3 regions of the Cobetia sp. BMC6 genome follow, and region 1 is predicted to be linked to each of the others. Evidence: predicted binding sites of a transcription regulator. Region 1 holds the regulator's gene; each other region holds the start of a gene.

Region 1 (7,109 bases):
CCAGCGCCCGTCGCACCTTCGCCATCGAAGAGGCGGCCATCGCCGCGCTCGAAAGCCATCTCGATGACGACTTCGACCGCGCCTGTCAGCTGATGCTCGCCACCAAGGGCCGCGTCATCGTGACCGGCATGGGCAAATCCGGCCATGTCGCCAGCAAGATCGCCGCCACCCTGGCCAGCACCGGCACCCCGGCCTTCTTCGTCCACCCCGGTGAAGCCAGCCATGGCGACCTGGGCATGATCACGCCGGCCGATGTGGTACTGGCGCTGTCCAACTCCGGAGAGACCGCCGAAGTCACTGCGCTGCTGCCGCTCTTGAAGCGCATGGGCACCCCGCTGGTCTCGATGACCGGCAAACCCGGCTCGACCCTGGCGCGTGATGCCGAGGCGCATCTGGACACCAGCGTTGCCCAGGAAGCCTGTCCGCTGAACCTGGCACCCACCGCCTCGACCACCGCTGCGCTGGTGATGGGCGACGCCCTGGCAGTGGCACTGCTGGAGGCCCGCGGATTCACTGCCGAGGAATTCGCCCTTTCCCACCCGGGCGGCAGCCTGGGTCGCCGCCTGCTGCTGCGAGTCCAGGACGTGATGCATCATGGCGACGCCCTGCCGCGCGTGGCACTCGGCAGCCCGCTGCGCGATGCGCTGCTCGAGATCACACGTCAAGGCATGGGCTTCACCTGCGTGATCGATGGTGACGACCACCTGGTCGGCGTCTATACCGATGGTGACCTGCGCCGCACACTCGACCAGCACGGCGATCTGCGCGCGCTGAAGGTCGATGATGTCATGACCCGCGGCGGCAAGACCGTGCGTGCCAGCATGCTGGCTGCCGAAGCGGTGCGTATCATGGAAGAAAACCGCATCAGCGTTCTGGTAGTCTGTGACGAGGATGAGCACCCCATCGGAGCCATCCATATGCACGGCCTGCTGGCCAGCGGCGTGATCTGAACTCCCGCGGGCGTTCGCTGTCTCTGTTCGACGGCAGATCGTCCCGACAGTAGACGCTACCGCTCAACGCCCATCAGCGCCGTTCACAGGACAGCGTCAAGCATGCACGGAGTGCGAGGAGAAAGACCATGAGCGACACGAATTCCCTGAGCGAAGAATATCCGCAGGACATCATCGACCGCGCACGCCGCGTGCGCCTGCTGGCGCTGGATGTCGATGGCGTGCTCACCGACAACCGCCTGCACTACGATGCCAACGGTGTCGAGACCAAGTCCTTCCACGTCCAGGATGGCCATGGCCTCAAGCTGGTGCTGCGCAGTGGCGTTCGCGTCGCGCTGATCACCGGCCGCAGCTCACCGATGGTCGAGCGTCGCGCCAAGGAATTGGGCATTCAGGATGTCATCCAGGGCCGTGAAGACAAGCTGGTCGCGCTGACCGACCTGTGCCGCGAGCACGGGATCGAGCTGGAAGAGGTCGCCTATTGTGGCGATGACCTGCCGGACCGCGAGGCCATTCGTCGTGTCGGTCTCGGCGTCAGCGTGCCCAACGCCATGGCCTACGTGATGAGCGAGGCCAACTGGGTCACCTCACGCCAGGGCGGCGATGGCGCCGTACGCGAGCTCTGTGATCTGCTGCTCAAGGCACAGGGCCACTGGGCCTCGGTGCTGGATACCTACCTGCAGGAGTCGCGCCCCTGATGTTACGTCTGCCCCGCCCTTCTCCGCGTCTCTGGCTGATGCTGCTGTTGCTGCTCGTCGGTGGCGTGCTGGCGCTGATCGAGCAGCGCAACAGCCTGGAATCGACCGTCAATGTCGAGGTCGACAGCAGTGAGCCGGATTACTATCTCGACGGGGCAGACATGACACGCTTCGATGCGCGCGGCGTGGCGATCCAGTCCATGAGCTCGCCGCATATCGAGCATACGCCAGGCGATGACGTGACCCGGGCGCAGACCCCGAAGATTCGCACCAACGACAGTGAAGACCGCCGCTGGTATGCCACGGGGGACAGTGGCGTGTTGAGCGCCGGCGGCGACACCTTCACTCTCGAGGGCAATGCCAGACTGCGCCAGCCCGATGACCGCTGGACCCTCGATACCGATGTTCTGCACTACAGCCGTGATCAGAATCGCGCCTGGAGTGACGTGCCGGTCGTGATCACCCAGAATGGCCAGCATGTCGAAAGCGACAGCTTCAGCGCCGACCTCTCCCGGGATTCCGCCGTGCTGCAGGGCCGCGTGCGCAGCGTCCTGCAACCCGGCACGGGCCAGAGCGAGGCCAGCAAGGAAGCCGAGCGCATCGACTCGGGCACCGACAGCACCACTACCGATGACGGGCGCATCAACAGCACCTTCGAGGCAGCGCCTGCCAGCGGTGAATGAACCTGCCGGGCTGGCCGTCGCGCCATGACCCGCGCCGCAACACCTTCTTCCCTGCCGCTCGATGGCATCATTGCTCGGGCGGCGACCCCGTCATGCCAAGGAGCCACCATGACCTCCCCGACTCGCAAGCCCTTGACGGCCTGTCGCCAGACCCTCAACAGCGGTGTCATGGCGCTCTGCCTGGCACTGGGCATGTCCACCTTCGCCCCGGCCTCCATGGCGCTGGACAGCGATGCCAGCCAGCCGATCAACATCGCCGCGGACGCCCTGTCTCTCGATGACAAGGCCGGCACAGCCACCTACACCGGCCAGGTGGAGATGCGCCAGGGCAGCATGAAGCTCGATGCCAGCCGCGTCGATATCAGCCGCGCCGGCAGCGGCGAGATCTCGCTGGTCAAGGCCACCGGCAAGCGTGCCTACCTGGAACAGCAACCCGCACCCGACGAGAAGCTGGTCAAGGGCTGGGCCGACACCATCCGCTATCATGCGCTGGAGCGCCGCGTGGAGCTGGTCGGCAATGCGCGTCTCGAGAAAGGCGATGACACCTTCGAAGGCGGCTACGTGGAGTATTTCCTCGACAAGCGCCAGGTGAACGCCAACAACAGCAAGACGGCACAGCAGACCGAAGGCGGTCGCGTACACATGACTTTGACGCCGCGCGGCGCCAATGCCAGCAAGGAAAACTGAGTCATGACTGCTGCTACCCCGCGTACGCTGAGCGCTCGCCATCTGGCCAAGGCCTACAAGGGCCGCAAGGTGGTCAAGGACATCTCGCTTGAGATCCGCCAGGGTGACATCGTCGGCCTGCTGGGCCCCAACGGCGCCGGCAAGACGACCTCGTTCTACATGATCGTCGGGCTGGTGCGCGCCGATGCCGGCAACGTCTCCATCGACGACAAGGACCTTTCCGCTGCCGCCATGCATCAACGCGCACGCGCCGGCATCGGTTATCTGCCGCAGGAGGCGTCGATCTTCCGCAAGCTGTCGGTGGCCGACAACATCATGGCGATTCTGGAAACCCGCAAGGATCTGGATCGCAATGGCCGCAAGGCACGTCTTGAAGAGTTGCTCGAGGAATTCAGCATCACGCATATTCGTGCCAGTGCCGGCATGAGCCTGTCCGGCGGGGAGCGTCGTCGGGTCGAGATTGCCCGTGCACTGGCCACCGAGCCGGACTTCGTACTGCTCGATGAGCCCTTCGCCGGCGTCGACCCCATCTCGGTGGGCGAGATCAAGAGCATCGTGCGTCAACTGCGTGACCGTGGCATCGGCGTGCTGATCACCGACCACAACGTGCGCGAGACACTCGATATCTGTGACACCGCCTATATCGTCGGCGATGGTCAGATCATCGCTCACGGTGACGCGGACTCCATCCTGGCCAACCAGCAGGTACGCGACGTCTACCTGGGCCACGAGTTCACGCTCTAGGGCCAGCGGATGCGCTGAGCCCTCCCACGGCGAAAGCTTCATAAGCCGCTGCGTGATTTTATCGCGTAGCGGCTTTTTCATGTCTGACATCAGGCGCATGCATGACGTCCATACCACCTTGGTGTAAACATGGCATGCAAGTTGCTTGAATATTCACTGCAACCACTTGTCAGTGGCCCGAGTCACGGTATAGCGTAGTAAGCACGTTCCTTTGCCGTGAATTGACTGACTCCATGAAACCCACCCTGCAACTCCGCCTCGGCACCTCGCTGACCATGACGCCGCAGCTTCAGCAAGCGATCCAGCTGCTGCAGCTGTCGACGCTCGACCTGCGTCAGGAGATTCAGCAAGCCCTCGAGTCCAACCCCATGTTGGAGCTCGACGAGGACTACGAGTCGCTGGATGTCATAGAGACACAGGATACGAGCGAGATTTCCACTGCCGACTCCTCGAGCGAGATTCCCGAGGAATACCCCCTCGACAGTGACTGGTCGGACCTCTACCAGGACCACGCCGGTAGCCTGACCAGCTCCGGCAGTGGCAGCGGGAGCGAAGAAGGGCCGGACTTCGATCGCAATACCAGCGTCGAGAGCCTGCAGGACCACCTGCGCTGGCAGCTGGCGATGACCGACCTCGATGGCCGTGAACGCCAGATGGCGGAGAGCCTGATCGATGCCGTCGACGGTGCCGGTTACCTGAGCCTGTCACTCGATGAGCTGGTCGATGGTCTGCGCGGCCAGGGCCTGCCCGGCCTCAAGGCCTCCGAGCTCGAGCAGGTACTGCTGCGTCTGCAGCAGTTCGACCCGACCGGCGTCTTCGCCCGCGACCTGCGCGAGTGCCTGCTGCTGCAACTGGCGCTGCTGCCGGATGATCTGCCGCTGCTGGCGCAGGCGCGTCGCCTGGTACGTCAATTCCTCGAGGCACTGGGCAACGATGATCGCAAGCTGCTCAAGCGCCGACTGAGCCTTGACGATGACGAGCTGGATCACGTCATCCGCCTGGTGCGCGCGCTCGATCCGCGTCCGGCATCCGCCTGGGGCGAGCCCGCCAGCGATTACGTGATCCCTGATCTACTGGTGCGTCATACCCGCCACGGCTGGCAGGTCGAGCTCAACCCGGAAGCGCTGCCCAAGCTGCGCATCCAGCCGGAATACGCCGCACTGATCAAGCGTGCCGACAAGTCCGCCGACAACACCTTCCTCAAGGACAACCTGCAGGAAGCGCGCTGGCTGATGAAGAGCCTGTCATCACGCAATGACACCCTGCTCAAGGTCGGCCGCGAGATCATGGCGCGCCAGATCGACTTCCTCGAGCAAGGCGAGGAAGGCATGAAGCCACTGATTCTGGCCAACATCGCCGAAGTGGTCGAGATGCACGAATCGACCATCTCGCGGGTCACGACCCAGAAATACATCCACACCCCGCGCGGCGTCTTCGAGCTCAAGTTCTTCTTCTCGAGCCAGGTCGGTGGCAGCGGCAGTGGCGACGCCCACTCAAGCACCGCCATTCGTGCCCGCATCCGCAAGCTGATTGCGGAAGAGCCGGCTCGCAAGCCTCTCTCCGACTCACGCCTGGTCGACCTGCTCGCCAGCGATGGCATCGAGGTCGCACGCCGTACCGTGGCCAAGTATCGCGAAGCGATGGGCATCCCATCCTCCAGCGAGCGCAAGCGTCTGGCCTGATGTGTCATCTGCGGCTGCCATGCGCCTGGTCTCCCTCCTATCATGGCCGTTGCCGCCAACCTCAAACGCTGGTTTTCTCTCTCACCAGCCTCTGACATTACTGACACCGGCGCGCCTGTCGCGCGCCCTGTCATTCCGTCAACCGCTCGTCAATGGCCCATCATGGCGCGCAGGATGATGGCAAAAATCCATCATTCCGGCTGCATCATTTACCGTCAATCGCATGTTTTTAAAGTCACTTTTAGCCGTATTGCACCGGGATGTCACTCGGTGATCCTTCCGGCACGCTGCTTGCTCCACGCAACCCAAGCGCCTGAAAGGCGGCGTACATGCAGGGATTGGCGACGAAAACCCGTCTTCTTGCGCGCCTTTCATGCACCACCCTTCAAGCGTGACCTTGAAGTCCATTCCGTTACCCCTCACTGAGTTGAAGACAAGCACTGAGCCACGATGCAGCGCAGCGTTGATCTTTGCGCAAAGCTTGGGCATTGTCGGTACAGACGCTCACGACATCTGACGCCGCTGGCAAGGGCGCGAAAACATCGCCAGACGGTGGTCGTCAAGCCTGTTGCAGAGCGTCCGATCAGGGTTTGCTCGTAGTCAAAAAGGGTTACAATTGAATGGCAACCCGCTGGATAAAGGAGCGTGTCCATGCAAGTGAATATCACCGGGCATCATGTGGAACTTACCGATCCTCTCCGCGATTACGTCAACGAGAAGCTCGCTCGCCTCGAACGGCATTACGACAACATCACCAATGTTCAGGTGACACTGTCGATCGAGAAGGAGCGCCAGCAGGCTGCCTGCACCTTGCACGCAGCAGGCGCTGACCTCCACGCCCTGGCAGAAGACCCCAACATGTACGCTGCCATCGACGCGCTCGCCGACAAGCTGGATCGCCAGCTGGTCAAACACAAGGAAAAGTCCCAGGCTCGTGCTCAGGGCACCGGGACCCGTTGACCTTCAGCCATGACACTTGATCAGATCCTTCCCCCCGAGCGCACCCTTTACGGTGTCCCCGGGGGGAGCAAGAAGCGGGTGCTTGAATTCTTCAGCACCTTCATCGCACAGAACATTCCCAGCCTGGATAGCCAGGAAGTCTTCTCGCGCCTGATCGGGCGCGAGAGACTGGGGTCGACCGGCATCGGCCACGGTGTGGCCGTGCCCCATGCACGCAGCCCGCATTGCAAGACACCAATCGCTGCGTTTCTGAAGCTCGGTGAACCCATCGACTTCGATGCCATCGACGGAGAACCCATCGATCTGCTATTCGTGCTGCTGGTGCCTGAGGAAGCGGACGAGACCCATCTGACGCTGCTCGGGCAGGTCGCGGAATTGCTCAATTCCCCGACCAATCGCTCGGCCCTGCGCCAGGCAGACAGCCAGCGTGCACTCTTTGAGGCATTGACCCAAGCCATCGCCGAATTACCGGCGCGCTGAATCACAGGCCCGGACATCGTCCGGGCTTTCGTCTTGCTGGCCTCCCATCGGCCGACGTACAGCGCACTGATAGCGGGCAACCTTCTGCCCCACCCCTGCATTCTTTCGACGTTGACCTCGCCCTTGGAGAGCACTTCATGAAGATCGTGATCATCAGCGGCCGCTCCGGCTCCGGGAAATCCATCGCTCTCCAGGCGCTGGAAGACATTGGCTACTATGCCATCG
Region 2 (7,109 bases), on a different contig from region 1:
CCTGGGCGATGCGCGAGTAGTAGCCCTTGCAGAACTCGTAGTTGAACTGCGGATGGGCCACCGGGTAGATCAGCCGTGCCAGCAGGCCGCGGTCATAGGTGACGATATCGCAGTCATGCAGTGCCACTGCCTCGGCTATGCCCGAGGCCTGCACGTAGCCTGAGCAGTACCAGACATTGCGCCCCTTGCCGGCCTCCATCGGCGCCAGGCCATGCTCGGTCAGCTCCTCATCCAGTGCCCGCAGGCGCGGCCCGTCGTTCCAGAGGATGCGGTGATGCTGCGGCAGGTGTGAGAAGAACTCCTTGGCATGCTCGAACTGGTCACGGTCGGCGCGGTCCAGCCCGATCACGATCTCGCTGAGGTAGGGCACCTGGGCCAGCTCCTCGACGATATGCTTGAGGGCGGGACCTTCCAGCTCGGAATACAGCGACGGCAGAATCAGGCTCATCGGTCGCTTGCGGGAGAAGCGCATCAGGTCCGCTTCGAGATCTTCCACCGGACGATCGGTCAGGTTATGGAAGTTGGTGATGATGCCATTCTGGTAAAAATCGCTCATGTCAGCTCCTTGTCATGCCGAAGACACGCATCAGGCAGGCGTCAGGCGCCCAGACCTCTGGATGTCCATTCTTCCGGCTGGCCATTGGCCAGCCAGTGACGCAATCCCTCGACCCATCCCTGCGGTCCGGGGAGATTGGCGCGAAAACAGCGGCGTTCATCCGCCAGTTGCGGATGATCGGCAAGCTCCAGATCACGCTGTGAGGTATCACCGACGCCGGGAATCAGCACAGCGTTGTCGACGGCGGCCAGCAGCGGCAGGTCATTGGCGCCATCACCGAAGCCCAGCGTCCAGGGGCGCACCCGCTCGCAGAGCCGGTAGCGGGCAATCAGATAGCGCGCTGCCACGCCCTTGTCGCTGTCCCCGGTCACATGGTGGAAGCGCCCTCCACGTGTCAGCTTGAGGCCATGGCTGGCCAGACGCGCACGAAAGTCCTCGAGACGCTCCGGCGCGTCACGCCACACCAGCGGCTCACTGGCATCACGCAGTCCCGCCAGGGCCGCATCCTCCTCCCCCAGCCCCGTCAGCTCGCTGACTCTCGCCACCGACATCGAGGCGAAGCCCTCGAAGGCGAATTCCCCGCTCAGCTGATCCAGTACCGCGAGAATCCTGTCGCGGGACATCGCCACCGCGATACGACACAGGCCGTGTGCATCCGGGGCGCTGGCCGCTTCCAGCGGGTAGGCGCTCAGCCAATCGGCAGGCAGTGCCACTACGCCGCCGTTCTCGGCGATCCATGGCTGGCCCGCCAGGCCCAGAGAGTCCATCAGCGGCGCCAGTTCCGCCGCCGTCTTGGAGGTATTGGGGACGACCCAGACACCGCGCGCGCGCAGGCGGGTCAGCCAGCTGCGCGCCGGGCCCGGCGAGTAATCGTGGTGATCCAGCAGCGAGCCATCCAGATCGGTCAGCAACAACAGCGGTGCTTGAGTCTCTGACATGTGAACTCTCCTCGTGAAGTGCTGCAGCGTGTCGGGGGTCACCTCGACAGGATCTCGTGGCACCGGACAGGCATTGCAAGAGCATTGCAGGGAATGTGCCAAGATGGTGCATCTGCCATGACAGCCTGCCCACTCTCATCGTGGCTGTGTTTGTGTGTCCGCTCATTTGCACCATAAAAGAGCACAAAGCCTGCCTTGCATGATGTCACGCCTCATGGCGGCGCAAATCCAACGTCACCAACGACGACGCCCTCGCATCTGCGAGGGCGTCGAGTCTACGGCTAAGTCTATTGAGCCTAGACCAGCCACAGCGACAGTTGCGGCCACAGCAGCAACATCGCCAGCACGCACAGCTGGATGGCGATGAATGGCAGCAGCGAGACGAAGATATCCTTGAGACTGATGCCTTCCGGTGCCACGCCTTTCAGATAGAAGGCGGCAGGCCCGAAGGGGGGCGACAGGAAGGACACCTGCATGTTGACCGCGAACAGCACGCCGAACCATACCGGGTCGTAGCCGAGCTGCACGATGATCGGCACGAAGATCGGCAGTGTCAGCATTGCGATGCCGATCCAGTCGAGGAACAGCCCCAACAGCAGCAGGATCGCCATCATCACCATGATGATCGCCAGCGGCGGGATATCCAGGCCGAGGATCATGCTCGACACGAAGCGGTTGCCGCCCATCAGGTTGTAGACCCCGACCAGCGCCGCCGCGCCGATACCGATCCAGATGATCATGCCGCAGGTGTTCATGGTCTGGGACAGCGCGCGCTGCATCAGGGTGATGGAGAACTCACCGCGCAGCATCACCGCCACCAGCACGCCGAAGCTGCCCATCGCCGCGGCTTCGGTCACCGAGGCCACGCCACCGTAGATGGAGCCCAGCACCAGCCCCGCGATGACCGCCGGCACACCGATGGCCTTGAGCAGCTCACGCTTGCTCTGGAAGCTGGCGCGGCGCTCTTCCTCCGGCATTACCGGCCCCAGTGAAGGGTTGCGCAGACAGCGGATCAGCACGTAGATGATGTAGCTTGCCATCAGCACGATGGCCGGGGTGATCGCCGCGGTGAACAGGTCCGCGATCGACTGGTTGGCGATCAGGCCATAGATGATCAGCACGATGGAGGGTGGCATCATGGTGCCCAGCGAGCCGCCGGCACACACCACGCCGATGGCGATGTGCTTGTCATAGCCGAGCCTGAGCATCTGCGGCAGCGCCAGAATCCCCAGCAGCACGATCTCTCCGCCGATGATGCCGGACATCGCGGCGAGGAAGAACGCCACCACGATGGTCTGGATCGCCACGCCACCGGGCAGGCGCCCTGCCATCACGCGCATGGCATTGAACAGGTCCCTGGCGATCCCCGAGCGGTCCAGCAGCGAGGCCATCAGCACGAACATCGGCACCGCCACCAGCGAATACTCGGTGACGAAGCCATAGACACGACTGGTGACCAGCGGCAGCGCCATCGGACCGAACCAGCCGAAGGTGTAGGCCAGCGCGACCAGGCCGGTGACGAAGGCCAGCGGCAGGCCGGTGACCAGCAGCGCGAAGATGCCGCCGACCAGCAGCATCGTAGCCGTTGCGATATCCATCAGCGCAGCTCCTTGTGGTCAGCTGCGGCGCCGGGAGTGGCGTCGGAGGCGTCATGAGACTCACTGCCGCCCTCGGGCGGACGGGGCGAGAAGAAGGTCTGATAGAGATGCCACAGCGCCTGCAGGGTCATCACCGCCAGCGCGAACAGGATCACGCCCTTGGTCAGCGCCGGAAACGGCGGATTCCATGAGGTCCCGGAACGCTCCAGCTGCCACTCGCCCAGCGGACTGTGCGAGGCACGCCAGAACATCACCCAGCCCGCATAGCTCATCGCCAGACAGAAGACGAACGTCATCACGTCATTGAAGCAGTCCAGCACGTAGCGAAAGCGCGTGCCGACCAGGTCGTAGAGCACGCGCACGCGAATGTGGCGATTGTTGGCCAGTGCCGCCGGGCCGCCCAGCGCGAAGCTGGTCGCGACCAGGAAGATCACCGTCTCATGCACCCAGGAGGTCGGCGAATCGAGGCCATAGCGCATCACTACCTCGAACACGCTGATCGCCATCGCCAACAATACCAACCACGCCGCGGCGCGCGTGCCCTTGCCGACCAGACGGTCCAGCGGCGTGCGCGTGCCCAGATTCGGGTCGTGGTCATCCGACGCCTCGGGTAGCCCCGGCGACGCCACATCATGTTCTGCCATATCGAATTCCTTGCTGACTCGCTGCCTCAAGGAGAATCGGCGCGCCCAGTGAGCACGCCGACCTTGATCTCCCGCGTCTTTATCGTTCTGCCACCTCGTGGCTGACAGAGTGGCTATCCGCGTGGCTAGCTGACTGGCGCCACACGGCAGCTGGCGCCCATCCCGCGCGCCAGCGGGCTCACATCAGGTTGCGGTCGGTCAGGAAGCTGACCACGGACTCGTAGACCTTGCCGGTCAGCTCATTCTTCTCGGCCCACACCTTCCACTCCTGCTGAGCGATGCGACGGAACTTGGCGCGCTCCTCCGGCGCCATGTCGATCACCTCGATATCCGGATTGGCACGCGCCGCGCTCACCGCCTTGATGTCACGCGCCTTGAGGGTGAAGACCATGTCGTAGGCCATCGCGTCGGTGGCGGTCTCCATGATCGCCTTGAGATCCGCCGGCAGGCCGTCCCAGATGCCCTTGTTCATCGACACCGCCACCATCGGCAACGAGTGGAAGCCCGGATAGGACGGGTACTTGGCGAAGCTGTGCAGGCCCTGGTCATCATTGGTGGCGAAGACGGTGTAATCCGCCGCGTCGATCACGCCCTTCTCCAGGCCGGTGTAGACCTCGGAGCCCGGCAGGTTGACGGGTGCCGCGCCGGCCTTCTGGAAGATGTTGTAGACCATGCCTTCCGGCGCACGCACCTTGAGGCCCTTGAGGTCATCGACGGTGCGTACCGGCTTCTTGGAGACGAAGGACTCAAGCCCGGTGGCGCCCGCGCCGATCAGGTGCACGCCGTAGGGCTCGACCAGCTCGTTGTAGAGCTCCTCACCGCCGCCGTGCTGCATGTACTCGAGATATTCCAGCGGGTCACCCCAGGCACCCACCAGGTTGCCCAGCATGCCGAAGGCCGGATTCTGGCCCGAGAAGTAGGACGGATCGGTCAGGTGGCCCTGCAGGATGCCGGCGCTGACGGCGTCCAGCGTCTGGTTGGCCTGCACCACGGCATTGACCGGCAGGATCTCGATGGCGATGCGGCCATCCGACATGGTCTTGATGCTGTCAGCCCAGGCCTTCTTGACCTCGAACTGCGGCTCCCCCGCCGTCTCGGAGGTCTGGAAGGTCCATTCGTATTCGGCCGCCCAGCTCGGTGTGGCGATCAGCGTGGCGGCCACGGCGGTGGACAGGGCCAGCGCCTTGAGCGTGACACGGGCGGGAGCGGCAGTGGTGAGCGGTGAGGTAGTGGAACGCGGCATGGTGAAACTCCTGGCTTGTTGTTATGACGTGTTATGACGTTCTGTGGTCAATGGAAGACGTGCAGACACTTTCCGGCGTGGCGAAACGCCGCGAGGTGCCGTTCACTCGCTTGACAGCGGTGCAGACAGGCTGGGCAGCTGGCCGAAGCGGCGCAGCAGCTCCAGCGGTTCCTGGGCGCGCCCGGCAGGATGGCTGCCTTCAGGGCCTGCAGGCATGGCCAGTCCGAGGTCCTGGCCGGTGCGGTCCAGCACATGCAGGGTCGCGGCGTGGGCGGCATCGGGCTGGCGCAGACGAATCGCTTCCATCACCGCGCGATGGCGGCCGAGGCTGTCACCCAGCTCCGAGGCATTGTGATTGGAGGTCGCCACCAGCAGGCTGGTCGACGGCTTGAGCACATGGCCAAGCTGCGCCCAGATGACGTTGTGGGTCGCGGCGAAGATGGCGTCGTGGAAGGCGATATCGGCGCGGTCGAACTCCTCCATGGCGCTGCCACCATGCACCGCTGCGGCCATGCCGTCATAGGCCTGCTCGATGGCGGACAGGTCCTGGGCGGTGGCCTCGGTGGCCGCCAGGGCGGCGACGAAGGGTTCGATGGAGATGCGGAAGGCGTAGATGTCCCGCGCCAGCTGCGGATGCGGCATCGCGTAGCGTGTCATCCAGCCGGTCACGCGCGGATCGAGCAGATGCCACTCGCTGAGCGGATTGACGCGGGTGCCCTGGCCGGTGGTGCGGGTGAGAATCCCGGCATTGACCAGGCTCTGGATCGCGGTGCGCACGGTGGCGCGGCTCTGGGCGTGCTGATCGCACAGGTCCAGCTCACGAGGAATCAGGCTGCCCGGCGGGTAGCGATTCTCGAAGATGGCCTGCGCCAGCCATTCGGCGACATCGACACGCGCGGTCGAGGTGTCGCCGGGTGAGGCAGACGTTCCAGAAGAGGCATTGGCGCGCGGGCTGCCGCCAGCGGCACTCGTGGGGGGCGTGGTCATGATCGAACGTTCCTTGATGGCGTGGCGCGTCATTTGTAGCTCGCGTACATCCTTCACGGGATGCATCGCGGCGCGCTCTTGTCCGTCAAGGAATAGCCCATGTCAGACATGCCAACAAGACACCCTAGACCAAGGGTGAGACCCGACTTTGGTCACACCTTTACGCAACTCCCTGTTGCAAAAGGGCTATTCAGGTACTGGCAATTTCCCCGTGTGCTGGCGTCAGGCCGTGAATCGCACGCGACCGATCGACACCGTACGCTCGGCACCGCTGTCCGCGACCACCGTTCTCAGCGCTTCCTCGCCTGCCGCGCCGAAGCTTGCCGACAGCTCGATCTGGCTGACGCCCTGGGCGACCAGCTCACTGACCAGCCGCTCGGCGGCTCTCAGCGTCCCCAGCGTGGCGACGGAAATGCGGACCTCGCCGCTGCCCTGGCTGCTCAGTGAGGTATTGCCGCTGTTCTCGACCAGAATCAGAAAGGCATGGTGCTGCATGACGGCCATGGAAGCCTCCTTGCACGAAGATGAACAGAGTATGTCCGGCATCGAGAATAGCGTAGCGCGTCCGCTCCCGGGCACAGGCTGATCTTTCTGAGCGCTGGTTGACCACTCTCCCACCCGGCTGTGCACCACGCCACTCGGCCTCGGCTGGCCGTGGTGCGGGCACAAAAAAACGCCTGCCGCTTGCGCGACAGGCGTTTCTCGTCTGGTGCATGACAGCGCAACGCCACTGTCAGCACTGCTGCGGTGAGGGCCAGCCGGGCTGGCACCTCATCACGCCTCAGGCGTAGACGGGCAGGCGTGCACAGACGGCGGAGACCTTGGCCTGCACCTCGGCTTCGGCAGCGGCGGAATCGCCGGCGACCATCGCATCGAGGATGTCGCAGATCCAGCCGGCCAGTTCCAGACACTCCTGCTCCTGGAAGCCACGCGTGGTGACGGCCGGGGTACCGATACGCAGACCGGAAGTGACGAACGGCGACTGCGGGTCACCCGGTACGGCGTTCTTGTTGACGGTGATGTGGGCACGGCCCAGCGCAGCGTCAGCGTCCTTGCCGGTCAGGCCCTGCTTGACCAGAGACAGCAGGAACAGGTGGTCTTCAGTGCCGCCGGAGACGACTTCGAAGCCGCGCTCCAGGAACA
Region 3 (7,109 bases), on a different contig from region 1:
TTCCCGCTGGATGCCGCCATCCTGTTCTCCGACATCCTGACCATCCCGGATGCCATGGGGCTGGGCCTTTACTTCGAGACTGGCGAAGGCCCGAAATTCCGCAAGACAGTGCGGACTGCCGAGGAAATCGCGGCGCTGAGCGTGCCGAATGTCGAGCGTGATCTCGACTACGTCATGCGTGCCGTGTCCACCATCCGCCGTGAGCTGAACGGTCGCGTGCCGCTGATCGGTTTCTCCGGCAGCCCGTGGACACTGGCTACCTATATGGTCGAGGGCGGTTCCAGCAAGGACTTCCGTCACGTGAAGGGCCTGATGTATTCCAATCCGGAAGCCATGCATCAGCTGCTCGACACCCTGGCGCAGGCCGTTACCGACTACCTGAATGCCCAGATTGCTGCGGGTGCTCAGGCGGTGCAGATCTTCGATACCTGGGGCGGCACCCTGTCCACGCCGGCCTACCTCGAGTTCTCGCTGCGCTACATGGAGCAGATCGTCGCCGGCCTCAAGCCGGACAGCGAAGGCAACCGTGTGCCGGTGATCCTGTTCACCAAGAATGGTGGCCAATGGCTCGAGCACATCGCCGCCACCGGCTGTGATGCCGTCGGCCTCGACTGGACCACCGAGATGTCCAATGCGCGTGAGCGTGTCGGCCACCGTGTGGCCCTGCAGGGCAACCTGGACCCGAATGCGCTGTTCGGTACGCCGGCCGCCATTCGTGCCGAAGTCGGGCGTATCCTCGACAGCTACGGCCAGGGGCCGGGCCATATCTTCAATCTGGGTCACGGCATCAGCCAGTTCACCGACCCGGGTAACGTCAATGCCCTGATGGATGCGCTGCACGAGCTGAGCCCGGCCTACCATCAGGATGACGCCGCCAATGCGACACCGGTTGCCCGCGGTTGATGGGGATGCCCTTAATGGTCTTTTCTGCTGTCACCCCTGTAGCTGCCTGTAGAAGGTGGCAAGCAGCAGGGCTGCCAGCAGAAGGGCGCCGGGCAGTGCACCCGGCGCCATGGCAGGCCGGGCACCGCGATGGCCGCAAAGCGGGGGCGTCAGCGTGACGCCGGTCGAGCAGCGTCTCATCCCGCGCCGCGGTTGGGCCCTCGTGGCGCTGCTGTGTCTGTTGCTGATCCTGTTCGGCACGCTCTCCCCGGGCGTGCCGCATCCGGAGCAGACCTTCCCCTGGGACAAGCTGCAGCATTTCTCTGCCTTCGCGTTGCTGGCGCTGACTACGCGGCTGGCGGGCTTGACCAGCTTGATCATCCTGCCGGTCCTGCTGCTGCTGGGCGTCGCCATCGAATGTCTGCAGCTGGCGATCCCCTATCGCGGCGCTGAAGTACTGGATGCGCTGGCGGACCTCGCCGGCATCCTCATCGGGCTGGGAGTGTTTCAGGGCGTCAGGCTGATTCTCCATCTGGCCCGCCTCGGCCCGGCCTCTCGCTGAGCCTCTCCCCCGGGCCGCGTGTCACCGATACGCGGCCTGACTGAAATTGTCATGCATCAACACTTTCCACTCCGCCCGTCTTTGGCTATGGTGCAGCGCCTGCGCCATGTTGGCGCTTGCCCGGCATGTAACGCATCACGACACGTGATCGTCATGCGGGCCGTGAACTGCCGGCTTGATGCTGGCGCAGTGCTGGTTGGCGCAATTTCCGATGGCCATCGTGCCGTCTCTATCCATACCTTGATATCCCGTCTGTGATATCCAATGCGAGGGTCCCCCATGACCGAACGTCTCGATGGCTCCTGGTTTACCGAAATCTTCGATCGCCACGGCAGCGCCTTCTCGCTCAAGGTCAGCCACAAGCTGCATGACGAGCAGACTCCTTATCAGCATCTCGAAGTCTATGCCACCGAGACCTACGGCAATCTGATGGTGCTGGACGGCTGCGTGATGCTGACTGACCGTGACAACTTCCTCTATCACGAGATGATGTCGCATCCGGCGCTGTTCGCTCATGCAGACCCCAAGCGTGTCGTCATCATCGGCGGTGGCGATTGCGGGACCCTGCGTGAGGTGCTCAAGCACCCGGGCGTGGAGAAGGTCACCCAGATCGATATCGATCCGGCGGTCACGCGTGCCTCCGAGCAATTCTTCCCGGCGCTGGTCGAGTCCAATGACGACCCGCGCGCCGAGCTGCTGTTCGAGGATGGCGTCAAGTGGGTCGACAACTGCCCGGACGAGAGCATCGATGTGCTGATCGTCGATTCCACCGATCCGGTCGGCCCGGCGGAAGGTCTGTTCAAGACCGACTTCCTCAAGCGTTGCCATCGTATCCTCAAGCAGGGCGGCCTGATGGTGCAGCAGAGCGAGTCTCCGCTCTATCACACCGATTCCATCATCAAGGACCTGCGCAACGACATGGGCGAAGCGGGCTTTGATAGCGTCGCGACCCTGCCGTTCCCGCAGCCGGTGTATCCGTCCGGCTGGTGGAGCTGCACCCTGGCGGGCAAGGGCTGTGATGTGAAGTCCTTCCGCGAGGAAGACGCCGCTGCCGCCACCTTCGCGCGTGACTTCTATACCGTCGAAGCCCATCGCGCCGCCCTGGTGCTACCGCCCTTCATGCAGCGCCTGCTGGAGAAGTGATCCGCATGCACCTTGCGGTGGCAAGCAAGCCCCATCAGGCACGAAAACGTGACTGATGGGATGAACAAGCGTTGAGTCAGACAGACCGAGACATTGGTCGCAATCTGACACTCGCGCTACATCGCTGCACCGCCAACGGCCGTTTCGCAATGAAACGGCCGTTTTTATTTTGCACCGATATGAGGCGAACTGGTCCCACCATGAGCCTAACTGAGCGCCATTCGTGCGGAATGATCCGCCGCCCCACCCCGAGGATTTGGCCTATATCACTGGGCTTCAATGCTTTTTTCAGCGTTGAACGCAGCGGATCACGCGACAGGCGGAAATTGGAACGCGGCTTGCTATTGTCGATAGGTGCCATGCAATGCATTGCACCACTTCTGACTCGAGGCTGATCGAGCGGACTCCAGACTTTCGCGAGGGAATCACGATGCATAACAACAAGAAGCCACTGCTGATCGCTAGCGCCGCTGTCCTGGCCGCCTCCATGGCGACAGGCGCCAGTGCCGCGACCCTGGATAGCGTCAAGGAAAAGGGCTTTGTCCAGTGTGGCGTCAGCACCGGCTTGCCGGGCTTCTCGGCACCGGATGACGCCGGTAACTGGCAGGGCCTCGATGTCGACGTCTGCCGCGGCGTCGCGGCAGCCGTGCTGGGCGATGCCAGCAAGGTGCGCTATGTACCGCTGACGGCCAAGGAGCGTTTCACCGCGCTGCAGTCCGGCGAGATTGATGTCCTGTCCCGCAACACCACCTGGACGGCGACCCGTGACACCTCACTGGGCCTCAACTTCGCTGGCGTGAACTATTACGACGGTCAGGGCTTCATGGTCAGCAAGGACCTGGGCGTCTCCAGTGCCAAGGAACTGGACGGCGCGGCAGTCTGCATCCAGTCCGGTACCACCACCGAGCTGAACCTGGCGGACTACTTCCGCCTCAACGACATGTCCTTCGAACCGGTCGTCTTCGATACCTCCGATCAGACCGTCAAGGGCTTTGAGGCTGGCCGTTGTGATGTTCTGACCTCCGACCAGTCCCAGCTCTACGCGCTGCGTATCAAGCTCTCCGATCCGGCGTCCGCGATGGTGCTGCCGGAAGTCATCTCCAAGGAACCGCTGGGCCCCGTCGTCCGTCAGGGCGATGACCAGTGGTTCAACATCGTCAAATGGACCCTGTTCGCGCAGATCAATGCCGAGGAGATGGGGCTGACCTCCGACAACATCGAAGAGAAGAAGGCAGATACCAACCCGAACGTCGCGCGTCTGGTCGGTGCCGATGGCAACTACGGCGAAGCCATGGGGCTGCCGGCTGACTGGGCCTACCAGGTCATCAAGCAGGTCGGTAACTACGGCCAGATGTTCGAGCGCAATGTGGGTACCGGCTCCGCACTGGGTATCGAGCGTGGCTTGAACGCACTGTGGACCGATGGCGGCGTCCAGTACGCCCCGCCGGTTCGCTGATGCGCGGGCTCGCCCTGTACTGCGGGTGGGCCTTGCCCCTCATGACAGGCTGAGCAAGGACGCTGGCCAGGGGAAGTGAGCGTCTTGCTCCACTTCCTCTGGCCAGCGTCATGTGGGCCCCCAGTTGATGAGGCCTGGCCTGTGAGGCCCAGCCTGTTCCTCGTGACCCATTCATCGAGTGCCGAGAGATAACTGACCTGCCGTTCGATAGGACGGCAGGCGGAAGTCGCATAGCTTTCCGGCGGAGATTGCCTGTATGACACAACCTGCTTCTCGCCCGCCGGCCACGGTCAAGCCGCCATTCTGGCGTGACCCGGCCAAGCGGGCACTGATCTTCCAGCTATTGATGCTGGCAGGCGTGTTCGGTGTGTTGGCGATCATCGTCAGCAATACCCTGACCAACCTCGAAAGCCGTGGCATCACCACCGGCTTTGCCTTTCTGGACAACACCGCAGGCTTTGGCATCCTGCAGAGCCTGATCGACTATTCCGAGCAATCCACCTATGGCGATACCTTCATCGTCGGCCTGCTCAATACCTTGTTGATATCCGCACTGGGTGTCATTGCCGCGACCGTGATCGGCTTCATCATGGGGGTCGCGCGTCTGTCCCCCAACTGGCTGATCTCGCGACTGGCGGCGGTCTATATCGAAGTCTTCCGCAACATCCCGCTGCTGCTGCAGATCTTCTTCTGGTATTTCGCCGTTTTGAGAACCCTGCCGAGTCCGCGTGGCTCGCTGTCGCTGGGCGAGGCATTCTTCCTCAACGTGCGTGGTCTGTTCGTGCCGGCCCCCATCACCTCCAGCGGTTTCTCGGTGGTGATCGCCGTGTTCGTGCTGGCCATCGTCGCCAGCGGCATCTTCAGCTACTGGAACCGACAGCGGCAGGCACGTACCGGTCAGCGCCTGCCGGCGGGCTGGATCTCGCTCGGTCTGATCATCGTGGCGCCGCTGCTGGCCTACTTCGCGATGGGCATGCCGCTGAGCTGGGAGCTGCCGGAACTCAAGGGGTTCAACTTCCGTGGCGGCATCACGGTCGTTCCCGAGTTCCTCGCCCTGTGGGTCGCGCTGTCGGTCTATACCGCAGCCTTCATCGCCGAGATCGTGCGTTCCGGCATCGAAGCGGTACCGCACGGCCAGACCGAAGCCTCACGGGCGTTGTCGCTGTCCGGTGGCATGACACTGCGTCTGGTGGTGGTGCCGCAGGCGCTGCGCGTCATCATCCCGCCGCTGACCAGCCAGTACCTGAACCTGATCAAGAACTCGTCGCTGGCCACGGCCATCGGCTACCCCGATCTGGTCTCGGTCTTCGCGGGTACCACGCTCAACCAGACCGGTCAGGCCATCGAGGTGATCGCCATGACGATGCTGGTCTATCTGACCATCAGTCTGCTGGTCTCCATGTTCATGAACTGGTTCAACGCCCGCATGGCGTTGGTCGAGCGCTGAGGGTCTGCCCATGTCGATTGAAAAGACCCTGTCACGGGTCACCGAGAAGATGATCGATTCCCGTCCGGCGCCGAGCGACAGCATCGGCGCGGTGGCCTGGCTGCGAGCCAATCTGTTCGCCGGACCGATCAATACATTGTTCACGCTGTTCGCGCTGTATCTGGTCTACCTGCTGGTGGTGCCCAGCCTGCAATGGGCGCTGATCGATGCCAGCTGGAGCGGTACCTCACGAGAGGACTGCACGGGGGAGGGCGCCTGCTGGGTGTTCATCAGTGCGCGTCTCGATCAGTTCATCTACGGCTTCTACCCGAGTGAGGAAACCTGGCGGGTCGATATCGTCTTCGCCGTCTTTGCGGCTCTGATCGCCTGGCTGGCGATTCCGAAGCTGCCGGCCAAGGGCTGGGTCGCCATCGTCAGCCTGGCGGTGTTCCCCTTCATTGCCTACTTCCTGCTGCATGGCGGCAGCTTCGGCCTCGAGATCGTCGGCACCCACGAGTGGGGCGGTCTGATGCTGACGCTGGTGCTGGCGGTGGTGGGTATCGTAGCGGCACTGCCACTGGGGATCCTGCTGGCGCTGGGGCGTCGCTCCGAAATGCCGATCGTGAAGAGCATCTGTGTGGTGTTCATCGAGTTCTGGCGCGGTGTGCCGCTCATCACGGTGCTGTTCATGGCCTCGGTGATGCTGCCGCTGTTCGTGCCCGGTGAGGTCAATCTCGACAAGCTGGTGCGTGCGCTGATCGGCATCACCCTGTTCCAGAGTGCCTACATGGCGGAAGTGGTGCGTGGTGGCCTGCAGGCGATCCCGAAGGGGCAGACCGAGGCTGGCATGGCGCTGGGACTGGGCTACTGGCGCAACATGGGGCTGATCGTGCTGCCCCAGGCGCTCAAGCTGATGATTCCCGGCATCGTGAATACCTTCATCGCCCTGTTCAAGGACACCTCGCTGGTACTGATCATCGGGCTCTTCGATCTGCTCGCCATCGTGCAGGCCGGTCTCGCCGACCCCAAATGGCTGGGCTACTCCATCGAGGGCTATGCCTTCGTGGCGCTGGTCTTCTGGGTCTTCTGCTTCAGCATGTCGCGCTACAGCCAGTATCTCGAGCGCCTGCTGCATACCGGTCACAAGAAGCGCTGATCACGGCGCCAAGGAATCTTCATCATGACAACGACAACATCCGCCTCGCAGGGCAACACCGGCGCCGATGAGCGCCCGATGATCGAGCTCAAGGGCCTCAACAAGTGGTACGGCGACTTCCACGTGCTGCGCGACATCAACCTGAGCGTGCGCAAGGGCGAACGTATCGTCATCTGTGGCCCTTCGGGGTCCGGCAAGTCGACGATGATCCGCTGCATCAATCATCTCGAGGAGCATCAGGAAGGCGATATCGTGGTCAACGGCATGCCGCTGACCCAGGACATCAAGCAGATCGAGGCGATCCGTCGCAACGTCGGCATGGTATTCCAGCACTTCAACCTGTTCCCGCATCTGACGGTGCTCGAGAACTGCTGTCTGGCGCCTATCTGGGTGCAGAAGCGGCCGCGCCGCGAGGCGGAAGCGGAAGCCATGAAGTACCTGGAGCGCGTGCGCATCGCCGATCAGGCCCACAAGTTCCCCGGTC

The links. The regulator sigma-54, encoded in region 1, starts transcription at its own class of promoters, with help from an activator protein. The targets are predictions, from matches to a motif close to TGGCACNNNNNTTGCTNT.
Region 2: a site for sigma-54 is predicted at 1,578-1,595, ahead of MKZ40_RS02285 (HAD-IIB family hydrolase). Genes of this name have one in related genera too.
Region 3: a site for sigma-54 is predicted at 2,915-2,932, ahead of MKZ40_RS10190 (amino acid ABC transporter substrate-binding protein). Genes of this name have one in related genera too.

The regions. Positions count from the first base shown of each region.
Region 1 covers NZ_JAKUMF010000002.1:110,494-117,602, reverse strand. The annotation lists gene MKZ40_RS04720 (KpsF/GutQ family sugar-phosphate isomerase) at 1-950, shown strand, start outside; gene MKZ40_RS04715 (HAD hydrolase family protein) at 1,079-1,648, shown strand; gene lptC (LPS export ABC transporter periplasmic protein LptC) at 1,648-2,331, shown strand; gene lptA (lipopolysaccharide transport periplasmic protein LptA) at 2,440-3,018, shown strand; gene lptB (LPS export ABC transporter ATP-binding protein) at 3,022-3,762, shown strand; gene MKZ40_RS04695 (RNA polymerase factor sigma-54) at 3,996-5,444, shown strand; gene raiA (ribosome-associated translation inhibitor RaiA) at 6,096-6,404, shown strand; gene MKZ40_RS04685 (PTS sugar transporter subunit IIA) at 6,414-6,884, shown strand; gene rapZ (RNase adapter RapZ) at 7,022-7,109, shown strand, end outside.
Region 2 covers NZ_JAKUMF010000001.1:524,266-531,374, reverse strand. The annotation lists gene MKZ40_RS02290 (glycosyl transferase) at 1-556, opposite strand, end outside; gene MKZ40_RS02285 (HAD-IIB family hydrolase) at 598-1,494, opposite strand; gene MKZ40_RS02280 (TRAP transporter large permease subunit) at 1,791-3,092, opposite strand; gene MKZ40_RS02275 (TRAP transporter small permease) at 3,092-3,736, opposite strand; gene MKZ40_RS02270 (TRAP transporter substrate-binding protein) at 3,915-4,979, opposite strand; gene MKZ40_RS02265 (FCD domain-containing protein) at 5,082-5,966, opposite strand; gene MKZ40_RS02260 (hypothetical protein) at 6,189-6,470, opposite strand; gene glyA (serine hydroxymethyltransferase) at 6,748-7,109, opposite strand, start outside.
Region 3 covers NZ_JAKUMF010000004.1:146,062-153,170, reverse strand. The annotation lists gene hemE (uroporphyrinogen decarboxylase) at 1-903, shown strand, start outside; gene MKZ40_RS10200 (VanZ family protein) at 1,058-1,444, shown strand; gene speE (polyamine aminopropyltransferase) at 1,724-2,587, shown strand; gene MKZ40_RS10190 (amino acid ABC transporter substrate-binding protein) at 3,018-4,043, shown strand; gene MKZ40_RS10185 (amino acid ABC transporter permease) at 4,300-5,490, shown strand; gene MKZ40_RS10180 (amino acid ABC transporter permease) at 5,501-6,625, shown strand; gene MKZ40_RS10175 (amino acid ABC transporter ATP-binding protein) at 6,704-7,109, shown strand, end outside.